Roseibium sp. Sym1: one gene and its partner. The protein of the gene in region 1 interacts with the protein of each later gene in a pairwise test. Links are inferred from orthologs where the notes say so. Each region holds a gene or a part of one and is shown in the gene's direction. Other genes may lie near its edges.

Region 1 (3,990 bases):
AATGCCGGAATGGTGGGTCAGATGGCGTCGATGCCGGACTCGCCCGTCCGGATGCGAACTGCTTCTTCAATGTTGGAAACAAAAATCTTGCCGTCGCCGATGCGGCCGGTTTGCGCGGCGGAACGGATGGCTTCGACGGCCTTTTCGACCATGTCATCGCCCAGGACGATTTCCACTTTCACTTTCGGCAGGAAGTCGACGACATATTCGGCACCGCGATAGAGCTCCGTATGGCCCTTCTGGCGGCCGAAGCCCTTGGCTTCAGTCACGGTTATGCCCTGGAGGCCCACCTCCTGAAGCGCTTCCTTGACCTCATCCAGTTTGAAGGGCTTGATGATCGCTTCGATCTTTTTCATCACCTTGTGTCTCTCTCCACTAAACAGGCCAGGTAGTCGGCGGGATCTCTTCCGGACAACGGGTCAAAATCAGCCCGTCGGGCCCGGACGGGACCGTTGCGACCTTCAAAGCACGATGTGTGCCAATCGGTAGAGGGGCCCCGGAATTTTTTTTGGAGCCGGGATTTCCGCCACCAAAAGCGGCAGATCCCGGCTGTGCAGTTGGTAGCATGCGGTCTTTCAACCTATCAAGTGATTATAAAGTGTGCAAAGTGCCGTAAAAATAGGCGGCATTTGCCGAGGCGCGGCCGTCACTGCAGAGGCACTCGACAAAACTGCAGATCCCGGCCACCTTGCCGAAGACATCAGGAGAGCTCTGCACAATGAAGCCAGGAAAGTCACGGGATAATGCGGTTTTGCTGACGCCGGACGAGATGGCGCAGGCCGACCGGATGACTATTTCTGCCGGAGTAGAAGGCATTGTGCTCATGGAACGGGCAGGTCAGGCGGTGGCACGGGCCGCGGCCAGTCTGGCCGTGAAGGGAGCACGGATTGTCGTGCTGTGCGGGCCCGGCAACAACGGGGGCGACGGCTTTATCGCTGCACGCTGCCTGGCCGCCGCCGGGTTCCGCGTCAGCGTTCTGCTGCTCAAGGCGGCAGACGTCTTGAAGGGAGATGCCCTTGAGGCGTATGGCCGAATGGGACTGCCGGGCGTTCCGGCACTTGATGATGCCCTGGTTGCGGACGATGTCCCCGCGCTGCTGGCGGATTCGGACATGATCGTCGATGCCCTGTTCGGGGCCGGGCTGGACCGGCCGCTGACCGGTGCCGTTGGCAAGCTTGTCGAGAGCGTCAACAAGACAGGAAAGCCGGTGCTCTCGGTTGATCTTCCATCCGGCGTGAACGGGGCGGATGGCGCCACGGCCGGAGCCGCCATCAAGGCGCAGGCGACAGTCACCTTTTTCCGCGAAAAACCCGGGCATCTGCTGCATCCGGGCAGGGCGCTTTGCGGCGCCGTCGAAGTTGCCGACATCGGCATCACGGCGCAGGTGCTCGACGAGATCGCGCCAGAAACGTTCGCCAACGGTCCGGATCTCTGGCTGCAGGCCTGGCCGGCCCACGATCCTGCCGGGCACAAATATTCAAGAGGCCATGCGGTTGTTTTCGGCGGACCGGTTGCCGCCACGGGCGCGGCTCGGCTTTCGGCGGGCGCGGCGCTGAGGGCAGGGGCGGGACTTGTGACGCTGGCGTCGCCGCCGGACGCGGTGATGGTCAATGCCTGTCACCTGACGGCCGTCATGCTGAAAAAGCTGGCGGGAGAGGACGCGATCGCGAACCTGCTGGGAGACGCGCGCCTGAACGCGATTCTGATCGGGCCGGGCTTTGGCATTGGGGAAAGGACCCGTGCCGCAGTCGGGGACATCCTGAAGGCGGGGCGGGCGACGGTGCTTGATGCGGACGCACTGACAAGTTTTGCCGATTGCCCGGAAACCTTGTTCGAATGGATCAGGGGAAACGGCTCACCTGTCATTCTGACGCCGCACGAAGGTGAATTCGCGCGGCTGTTTGCCGGGCTGGAAGGCGGAAAGCTTGAGCGCGCACGCGCGGCGGCCGCCAAGTCCGGTGCAATTGTCATTCTCAAGGGACCGGACACGGTCATCGCCGCGCCGGATGGCCGGGCGGCGATCAACCGCAACGCGCCGCCCTGGCTGGCAACCGCAGGGTCAGGCGATGTGTTGGCCGGCATTGCGGCAGGTCTGCTCGCACAGGGCGTGCCGGGCTTTGACGCGGCCGCCCAGGCGGTCTGGCTGCACGGGGAAGCCGGCCTGGAAGCGGGACCGGGCCTGACCGCGGAAGACCTTGCGCCGGCGCTGAAACCGGCGATCCGCGCGCTTGTGGAGAAAACCGGGCAGGGCTGAGGTGAGCGCCCGCTTTTTCCTTTGACGGGAAAATCAGCGGTGCTATAGAGGCCCCGCTTCAAACGCGGGGCGCCCAAAGCCTGCGCGATGCGGATGTGGTGAAATTGGTAGACACGCCAGATTTAGGTTCTGGTGCCGCAAGGCGTGGGGGTTCAAGTCCCTCCATCCGCACCATGCTTTTTGAGCTACCTGAGAAGGTTGAACGGAAGTTGGTTGAGCCGCTCATGAGCCGCGTTTTCTCCCGCAAATCCCCGCTCTCCCCTTGACACTTCAAGGTCCAAGCTTTATCGCGCTCCCATCGTGCGTCTCGGACTCTGTTCGGGGCGATGCATGGCCGTTTGAACGCTCCTGTCAAAAGGGGAGTGCAGGCAATGCGGCACACGGGATTTTAAAAACGAAACCTCCGGGGCGGATTGCCGCTCGGGATCGAGGACGACAAAACCCATGCAGGTAACCGAAACCCTTTCCGAGGGCCTCAAGCGCGAGCTGAAAATCGACATTCCGGCTGGTGATCTCGCCGCCAAGCTCGACGATTACATGGCCGACCTGAAATCCAAGGCCAACATCAAGGGCTTCCGCCCGGGCAAGGTTCCGCTCGGCCATCTGAAGAAGATGTATGGCCGCCAGGCCATGGCCGAGATCCTGTCGAACACCATCCAGGAAACCACCCAGAAGGCCGTTGAAGAGCGCTCCGAGCGCCCGGCTCTGACCCCGGAAATCGATCTGCCGGAAGAAGACGCCGAGAAGATCATGGCCGGTGACGCCGACCTGTCCTTCAAGATGACCTACGATGTTCTGCCCGAGTTCGAAATCGTCGATTTCGCCGGCATCGAGATCGAGCGTCCGGTGGTCGAGATCGACGAAAGCGAAGTCGACGAGCAGGTCGCCGAAATCGCCAAGAACAACACCCCGTTCGATGCCAAGAAAGGCAAGGCCAAGGATGGCGACCGGGTGACCATGTCCTATCTCGGCAAGATCGACGGTGAGCCGTTCGAGGGCGGTGCCGACGAGAACGGCATGCTGGTGCTCGGTTCCGGCCAGTTCATCCCGGGCTTCGAAGAGCAGCTCGTCGGCGTCAAGGCCGGCGACGAGAAGGTCGTCGAAGTCAGCTTCCCGGAAGACTACCCGGCAGCTCACCTGGCGGGCAAGGCGGCGACGTTCGACGTCGTGGTCAAGGAAGTCGCCGCTCCGGGTGAAGCCAAGATCGACGACGAGTTCGCCAAGGGCCTCGGCCTTGAGTCGCTCGACAAGCTGAAGGAAATCGTCCGCGGCCAGATCGAGGGCCAGTTCGGCCAGATGACCCGCCAGCGCGTCAAGCGCCAGCTTCTGGACAAGCTGGACGAGCATTACTCGTTCGATCTTCCCGAAAAGCTGCTGGACAGCGAATTCGATGTGGTCTGGCGCCAGGTCGAAGAGGACATGAAGCGCAACGAGAAGACCTTCGAGGACGAGGACACCACGGAAGAAGAGGCGAAGGCGGAATACCGCAAGATCGCCGAGCGCCGTGTCCGTCTCGGCCTTGTTCTCTCCGAGATCGGCGAGAAGAACGAGATCCAGGTCACCGACGAGGAACTGCAGCGCGCGCTCTATGATCGTGTCCGCCAGTTCCCGGGCCAGGAGCAGCAGGTGTTCGAATTCTACAAGAACAACCAGCAGGCCCTGGCGAGCCTGCGTGCGCCGATCTACGAGGAAAAGGTCGTCGACTACATGCTCGAGCTCGCCAAGGTGACCGACAA
Region 2 (8,170 bases), 200 kb from region 1 along the record:
CTCGGTGTTGAGAGACGTCACGAACTCGTGCTTTTCCGCTCTTTCCACTTGCCTTCTCCATTTGGCGGCGTTGCCGCCGCCGGTTTACCTTTGCCGCCTTTCAGGCAGGTCCCGAACCCGGAACCGCCTTGGGGCGACGCTCAGGGTCCTGTCCCCTCACCCTCACGCAAGAAACGCGCGGCAAGGTCTGGTTCGAACCAAGTCTTCCGCGTCAACGGCGGAGAATTCGGTTCTCACCCATCTATGCAGGCCAAAAAGCTTAAGCCGGTCTCCCGGCACCTGCAGTCTCGGACAGGGCAACCCGGCGGCGTGCCGCCGGGTCTTTTCGGCCCGAAGGCCGAAATCTCTTCAAAACATCCGGAAAGTCCGGATTACTCGCCAGCAACGCTTGCGAGATCAACCTTCACGCCCGGGCCCATCGTGGAGGACACGGCAATGCGCTTCAGGTAGGAACCTTTTGCGCCGGACGGCTTGGCCTTCTGGACAGCATCCAGCAGAGCCTTGACGTTCTGCAGGATGGCGTCTTCGGAAAAGGACACCTTGCCGACACCGGCATGAACGATACCGGCCTTCTCGACGCGGAACTGGACGGCACCGCCCTTGGCGTCGTTGACGGCTGCGGTCACGTCCGGGGTCACGGTGCCGACCTTCGGGTTCGGCATCAGGCCGCGCGGGCCGAGCACCTTGCCGAGACGGCCGACCAGCGGCATCATGTCAGGCGTTGCAATGCAGCGATCGAAGTCGATCTTGCCGCCCTGCACTTCCTGGACCAGCTCTTCGGCACCGACGATGTCGGCGCCGGCGGCCTTGGCTTCGTCGGCCTTGTCGCCACGTGCGAACACGGCAACCTTGACGCTCTTGCCCGTGCCGTTCGGCAGCACGCACACGCCACGGACCATCTGGTCTGCGTGACGCGGGTCAACACCGAGATTGATCGCAACTTCGACGGTCTCGTCGAACTTGGTCTTGGAACGACCCTTCACGAGGCTGATGGCTTCGTCGAGGGCATAAAGCTTGTTGCGGTCGATACCGTCACGCGCTTCCTTGATACGTTTTCCAACCTTCGCCATGATCTTACCCCTTCACCTCAAGGCCCATGGAGCGGGCGGAGCCTTCGACCATCAGCATCGCTGCGTCGACGTCGTTGGCGTTCAGGTCCTTCATCTTGGCTTCGGCGATTTCCTTGACCTGGTCGCGGGTCACGGAACCGACGGTGCCGCGGCCCGGAGTCTGGGACCCCTTCTGCAGCTTGGCGGCCTTCTTCAGGAAGAAGCTGACCGGAGCCGTCTTCACTTCGAAAGTGAAGGACTTGTCGGAGTAGTAGGTAATCACGGTCGGGCACGGTGCGCCCTTTTCAACATCCTGGGTCTGCGCGTTGAACGCCTTGCAGAATTCCATGATGTTCAGGCCACGCTGACCGAGTGCCGGCCCGATGGGCGGCGACGGGGTCGCGGAACCTGCCGGCACCTGAAGCTTCAGGAAGCCTTCGATTTTCTTCGCCATGTGTCTCTCCAATCATTCGCAGCCGGACGGCAATCCAGCTGCCTGGGAGGCGGTGGTCCGGTCCCTCGAGGGAGCCCGGCGATGAGCTCCAGAACCTTCCACCCGTTTCATCCCGGCCGATTTCCGCAGGAACGCGGACCGGGCACTAAACGCCGCCCGTCTCCGGGCGGCAATCCGTCAGAGCTTGTCGACCTGAGCGAATTCGAGTTCAACCGGAGTTGCACGGCCGAAGATGGACACCGCCACCTTGAGGCGCGCACGCTCGTCATCGACTTCCTCGACAAGGCCGGAGAAGGACGCGAACGGTCCGTCGGACACGCGCACCTGCTCACCAACCTCGAAGGTCACGGACGGCTTCGGCCGGTCGACGCCTTCCTGCACCTGGTTGATGATGCGCATTGCCTCTTTTTCCGGGATCGGCATCGGCTTTTGATCCGCGCCCAGGAACCCGGTGACTTTCGGCGTGTCCTTGATCAGGTGGAACGCCTCGTTGGTCATCTCCATCTTCACCAGGACGTAGCCGGGAAAGAACTTGCGCTCCGCATCGACCTTGCGGCCGCGGCGCACTTCGACAACCTTTTCCATCGGGACAAGAATTTCCTCAAACAGATCGGACAAGCCTTTCTGTTCGGCCTTTTCGCGGATGGACTCGGCGACCTTTTTCTCGAAATTGGAATAGGCGTGCACAATGTACCAGCGCTTGGCCATGGATTTCTGTTCCGCTTCTTGTTCTTTGTCTTCAACCCGGACGGCAGTCAACGCCTAGCCGCCGACACCCAGCAGGTAACCGATCCCGAGGCCCATCAACTGGTCCGCCGCGAGAAAGAAGATCGACGCGATCAGGACCATGACGAACACCATGACGGTGGTCACCGCGGTTTCCTTGCGCGTCGGCCAAGTCACCTTGGACGTTTCCGCGCGGACTTCCTGGATGAATTTAAAGGGATTGGTCTTTGCCATTCCGATTCCGGTCTTTTAAATACGAGCGGGCGCGCGAAAATTCTTCGCGCGCCTCACTCGAGGAAACTCTTAAGCCCTCGAGGCAGATTAATCAAGAGCAAATTGGCAGGGGCAGCAGGGTTCGAACCCGCGACCTACGGTTTTGGAGACCGTCGCTCTACCAGCTGAGCTATACCCCTTCAAGATGTCCGCTTGCACGAACGAGCTCCTGATACCTCCATAAGCCGCATATCGCAAGACTTAAGAGGCGGAGCTGCCGGACACAAGCCCGGCAGCCCGAAATCATCTTATTCGATGATGGATGCGACGACGCCGGCGCCGACGGTACGGCCACCTTCGCGGATAGCGAAGCGCAGGCCTTCTTCCATGGCGATCGGCACGATCAGCTCAACGTCGACGGAGACGTTGTCACCCGGCATCACCATTTCCGTGCCTTCCGGCAGGGACACCACACCGGTCACGTCCGTCGTGCGGAAGTAGAACTGCGGGCGGTAGTTGGTGAAGAACGGCGTGTGACGGCCACCTTCTTCCTTGGTGAGGATGTAAGCCTCGGCCTTGAACTTCGTGTGCGGGGTCACGGAACCCGGCTTGCACAGAACCTGGCCGCGCTCAACGTCTTCACGGCCGACGCCGCGGATCAGGGCGCCGATGTTGTCGCCGGCTTCGCCGCTGTCCAGCAGCTTGCGGAACATTTCAACGCCGGTAACCGTCGTCTTGGTGGTGTCCTTGATGCCGACGATCTCGACTTCTTCACCAACCTTGATGATGCCGCGCTCGACACGACCGGTCACAACCGTACCACGGCCGGAGATCGAGAAAACGTCTTCGATCGGCATCAGGAACGGCTGGTCCTTCGGACGCTCCGGGGTCGGGATGTAGGCGTCGACCTGGGCCATCAGCTCGCGGATCGCGTCACGGCCGATGGCCGGATCGCGGTTCTCGACAGCTGCCAGCGCCGAACCCTTGACGATCGGAATGTCGTCGCCCGGGAACTCGTAGGAAGACAGCAGCTCGCGGATTTCCATTTCGACGAGCTCGAGAAGCTCTTCGTCGTCGACCTGGTCAACCTTGTTCATGAAGACGACCAGGGCCGGAACGCCAACCTGACGGGCAAGCAGGATGTGCTCGCGGGTCTGCGGCATCGGGCCATCGGCAGCCGAACACACCAGGATCGCGCCATCCATCTGGGCAGCACCGGTGATCATGTTCTTCACATAGTCGGCGTGGCCAGGGCAGTCGACGTGCGCGTAGTGACGGTTTTCCGTTTCGTACTCGACGTGTGCCGTGGAGATGGTGATGCCGCGCGCCTTTTCTTCAGGTGCGCCGTCGATCTCGTCGTAAGCTTTTGCAGTCGCACCACCGGCTTCAGCCAGCGTCATGGTGATTGCTGCAGTCAGCGTGGTCTTGCCGTGGTCAACGTGGCCAATCGTGCCAATGTTGACGTGCGGCTTTGTGCGCTCAAATTTTTCCTTCGCCATCGGCGTCGCTCTCTATCCACTCAGTTCGGTCGATACGGGTCGATGCGGGCTGCGCCCCGGCGCCTTGGACAAGTCCGCGAGCGACGAAATGCGTCCCGTAGAACATTCTTGTCAGGATTTCCGGGCGAAAGAGCCTTCCGTTCCGGACACTCCGATCAGCACCCATGATGGAGCGGGTGAAGGGAATCGAACCCTCGTCGTCAGCTTGGAAGGCTGCTGCTCTACCATTGAGCTACACCCGCACAACAACCGAACCAGGAACGATGGTGGAGGAGGTTGGATTCGAACCAACGTAGGCATAGCCAACGGATTTACAGTCCGTCCCCTTTAGCCACTCGGGCACTCCTCCATCTCGTCCTGCTTCACGCCGAAGCGATCAGGATGGCTTACCGAAGAGCCCGCCCGGAAGGGGCGAGCAATCCCGTGGCGCGTGTTATGCAGATAGGGCCCCGCCCTGTCAACGCCGATTTTGCAAAGAAATGAACAAAATCAGCGGCGCGCTCGAAACAGCCGCTTCGAACGCTCCGGATCACCTCGGGCGGTGACGGTTCCACAGTGCCCTGCACACTTCCGGATGTCACGGTTTCCCTACGTTTATCCCGAAAAACCCGCTTCCCACCCCTGCGCCTGTGGACAACTTCCGTCCTGGATCAGCCCCGTGCAGCCACGCGGCAAATCTGCGCGAACGCAAGCAAATGCGCCCCGGCCGGGCAACGCGGCGACCTCGATCCTCTTGCCGGGATTCTAATGTTGTTGTATCTACAACACATGAGCGCATCCCTCGACGACATCGACTTCCTGCATATGGGCCGCACCTGCCTCGGCCACGCTGCCCGTCGCACGGCCAATCTGCTGACACGCCATTATAACCGGCACATGGCCACGCTCGGCCTGGAGCTCACCCAGGCCCAGCTGCTCGCCGCCATCGCCGACGGCTCCGCATCATCGGCTGCGGAGATCGCCCGCTTCCTCGGCATCGACCGGTCCACCCTCGCCCGCAACCTGAAGCCGCTTGAAACCGCCGGCCTGATCACCCGCAGGCAGACGGGTGGCCGCACCGTCCTGCCCGTGCTGACGGCAAAGGGCGAAGAGAAGGTCGTCGAGATCCACACGACATGGCTGAAGGCGCAGGAAGAAGTCAGCGCCCTGCTCGGCCCGGACGGCGCCGATGCCGTGCGCGCCCAGATGTCCGCCCTGCGCAAGGCCGTGCACATCCTGGAAGACCGCTCCCCGGAAGACCAAGACGGCACCGCCGCCAACACCGCTTCCAAAACCAATTCCTGAGTCACAGACCTTTATGTTGGGAACATCATCATGAGCGACACCGAGACACTCACCGAAAACGGCAAGACCCATCAATTGGGCGCCCTGCCGAAAAAGGCCTTTCACGAAATGACCGGCCTCGACATTTTCGCGCGAATGATGGCCGGCGAGCTGCCCGCACCGCCGATCATGGTTCACTCCAATATAAGGATGAAGGAATTTTCAGACGGCCGCGCGGTCTTCACCGGCCTGCCGGCCAAGGAATTCCTCAATCCGCTCGGCACGGTCCATGGCGGCTGGATTTCCACGCTTATAGATACGGCACTCTCCTGTGCCGTGCACACGACGCTGAAGCCGGGCGAGTTCTATACGACCACGTCGCTGACCGTGAACATGGTCCGCCCGCTGCTGCCGACCAGCGGCGAGGTCATCTGCGAGGGCCGCATCGTCCACCGCGGCTCGCGCCTGGCGACCTCCGAGGGCGACCTGAAGGATTCCAACGGCAAGCTGATCGCACACGGCACAGTGAGCTGCATGATCCTGAAGCCGTCGTGAGGCCCCATAATGTAATGGTGGCGTTTCAGCCTCTTTTCCTTTTGTCGGAATACCGCTAGAGCTGCGCCATGAGTGACGACAGAAAACCCTTCCGCGCCGGCGGCAAGCCCGGCTTTCGCGGCAAGAAGAAATTTTCCGGCAAGCCGGCACCGCGCCGGCCCGGCCTGCCGCCGGAAGGCCCGGTGCTGCTTTATGGTCTCCACACCGTGGAAGCGGCCTTTGCCAACAAGGACCGCAAGCGGCTGAAGCTGTTTGCGACGGAAAACGCGCTGCGCCGCCTGGAAGAGCGCGGTGTGACAATCGACGTGCCGGTCGAAAACATGATGCCGCGCGCGCTCGACCGCATGGTCACAAAGGACGCGGTGCACCAGGGCATGATCCTGGAAGCCGATCCCCTGCCCGCCTATGGCGCGGAGCATCTGAAAGGCGCCCGGCTGATCCTGGCGCTCGACCAGGTCACCGACCCTCATAATGTCGGCGCCATCCTGCGCTCCGCCGTCGCGCTCGACGCCGACGCGGTCGTCACCACCGAGCGCCATGCGCCGGAAGAAGGTTCGGTGCTCGCCAAGGCCGCCTCCGGCGCGCTCGACATGATCAAGCATGTGCGCGTGAAAAACATGGGCCGCTTCGTCGCCGAGATGAAGGACCAGGGCTTTGGCTGTATTGCGCTCGACAGCGACGGCCCGGCGAGCCTTGAAGACACGCCCTTTACCGACAAGACCGTGCTTGTGCTCGGCTCGGAAGGAAAAGGCGTGCGCCAGGGTGTTCGCGAAGCCTGCGGCCTGACGGCCCGGCTCGACATGCCCGGTGCGCTGCGCTCCCTCAACGTCTCCAACGCCGCCGTGCTGTCGCTATATGTAGCACGGATGAAGATGGGGCTGTGAGAGGCGGCCGGCAGAAGATCACCGCCCCGTCGGCGGCGGCCCCTTCCGGCTCTGGGCCGGCCCCTCATAGGGCGTGAAGGTCTTCAGCGCCGAGACATCGAACCCGCCCGGGCAACCATCGGCGACGTAATCGTAATAGATCGCCCGGCCGCGGATGGCCCGGCTGCGGTCGGCCTCGAAGAACAGGCCGTAACAGGCCTTGTTGCAATAAAACAGCGCGCCCTCCTCCGCCCGGACCTTCCGGGTCCGGCCGCTCGTCTCTAGGATCTGCTCACCCTGCAGCAGTCCGCTCATCACATGGCAGACATCGCCGCCATAAGCCTGGCGGGTCGAGTCCTTGATGGCAAAGTGGATCGGGATGCCGGTGATCTCCTTGCCCGTGCGGTCAACCCGGTGCAGCCAGCGGTCACGGGCAAAATGCTGCGGCCGGCCGGACAGGCAAGTGAGCACATCCCAGCTCGACGTGGTTTTGACATTGTAGAAATATTGCCCCGAGGCATCCTTCATGCCCCGGCAGGGGTCGAGGTCCTTCTCGACCGCATTGGCCTTGTCGAACCAGCCAAGCGCCAGGATCGGAAAGCCGTCCATGGCATAGCCGATCGGCTTCTTGTCCTCCTCGACCCAGGCCGGTCCGAGGTCGTCGATCAGGCATTTCGGCGCGATGTGATAGTGATAATCGTCGCCGCGTCCCGCATGGCCGCCACACACATCCAGCTCGCCCGCCTCGAACGCGCTTGGCCGGCGGCCGGTGTCCCGGTTGGCGGGGCCTTGCGTGCTCGGATCGAAGATCGGCACGCCGTTGACGGCAACGCCCACCGGCCCGGCATCGGTTTTGGTCGGGCTGCGGGCCAGTTTCGGCTCCAGCAGGATCTCGAACCCGTAATTGTGCTCGGCCGGAAACTGCTGGTTGGTCGCCGTGATGCCGCGCATCATCGGGTCTTTCGGATCCGGCAGGCCGTGGGAGGAAAAGCGCGCCCTGCCGCGCTCGCAGGAAACCTTGCTGACCTCGTCGGTGTAGCAGGCCTGGTCGCATTTGCAGACCTTGATATCATGGGCGCCTGCGGGGGCGCCTCCCCCCGACAATGCCGCAGCCAGCACCGCAGCCACGCCGGCAAGTTCCAACATCCGCATCGCAATCCTCCCGCGTTCGCTCCCGGCTTAGCACGCCGAAGGCGACGACGGGAGCCATTCCGCACGATCGGCTCCGGGCAGGCAACCAACAAGTCTGCGCCAGCGACACCCCTGACCCTGTTTGCATCATTCCCGCCGGGCAAGGCGCGCACCGTGACAGGAGAGCCTCTACGAGTTCGCGCACCTCGGGATAGGATCGCATGTCCCGGTCTCCCTGCCCCCGGATCTCCGCGGCTTCGCATCCGGGACGACGACGGCACCGGCTCACCCGCGCTCCCGGTGATTATCCACAGTGGCAAAGCCCTTTTATCTGCCGTTTGAAGGGTTTAGGGGAATTTCCGGAATCGGAAGCTAAAAAATGCGGCCCGGGCATAGACAAGCGCGCCCAATCTGGTA

The links.
Region 2: the proteins of O6760_RS21515 (region 1) and O6760_RS20540 interact in binary tests that used the Escherichia coli proteins (3 or more experiments, as listed by UniProt). The link is inferred for Roseibium sp. Sym1 from one-to-one orthologs.

What each region holds. Positions count from the first base shown.
Region 1 is NZ_CP114786.1:4,705,283-4,709,272, forward strand. Bases 82-2,986 are described here. They hold O6760_RS21515 (NAD(P)H-hydrate dehydratase), read left to right. Parts: upstream 82-718; coding sequence 719-2,254; downstream 2,255-2,986. Other genes in these bases: O6760_RS21510 (P-II family nitrogen regulator), read right to left, coding at 82-356; tig (trigger factor), read left to right, coding at 2,699-2,986. Outside these bases: more of O6760_RS21510, read right to left, coding at 18-81; more of tig, read left to right, coding at 2,987-3,990. UniProt on the Escherichia coli protein: Bifunctional enzyme that catalyzes the epimerization of the S- and R-forms of NAD(P)HX and the dehydration of the S-form of NAD(P)HX at the expense of ADP, which is converted to AMP.
Region 2 is NZ_CP114786.1:4,505,727-4,513,896, reverse strand. The notes cover bases 4,749-7,735. They hold O6760_RS20540 (TrmH family RNA methyltransferase), read left to right. Parts: upstream 4,749-5,827; coding sequence 5,828-6,643; downstream 6,644-7,735. Other genes in these bases: O6760_RS20535 (YHYH protein), read right to left, coding at 6,662-7,735; O6760_RS20545 (PaaI family thioesterase), read left to right, coding at 5,256-5,759; O6760_RS20550 (MarR family winged helix-turn-helix transcriptional regulator), read left to right, coding at 4,749-5,225. Also shown: rplJ (50S ribosomal protein L10), read right to left, coding at 1-48; rplA (50S ribosomal protein L1), read right to left, coding at 372-1,070; rplK (50S ribosomal protein L11), read right to left, coding at 1,075-1,503; transcription termination/antitermination protein NusG, read right to left, coding at 1,681-2,211; preprotein translocase subunit SecE, read right to left, coding at 2,266-2,463; tuf (elongation factor Tu), read right to left, coding at 2,751-3,941; more of O6760_RS20550, read left to right, coding at 4,710-4,748; more of O6760_RS20535, read right to left, coding at 7,736-7,774. UniProt on the Escherichia coli protein: Specifically methylates the ribose of guanosine 2251 in 23S rRNA.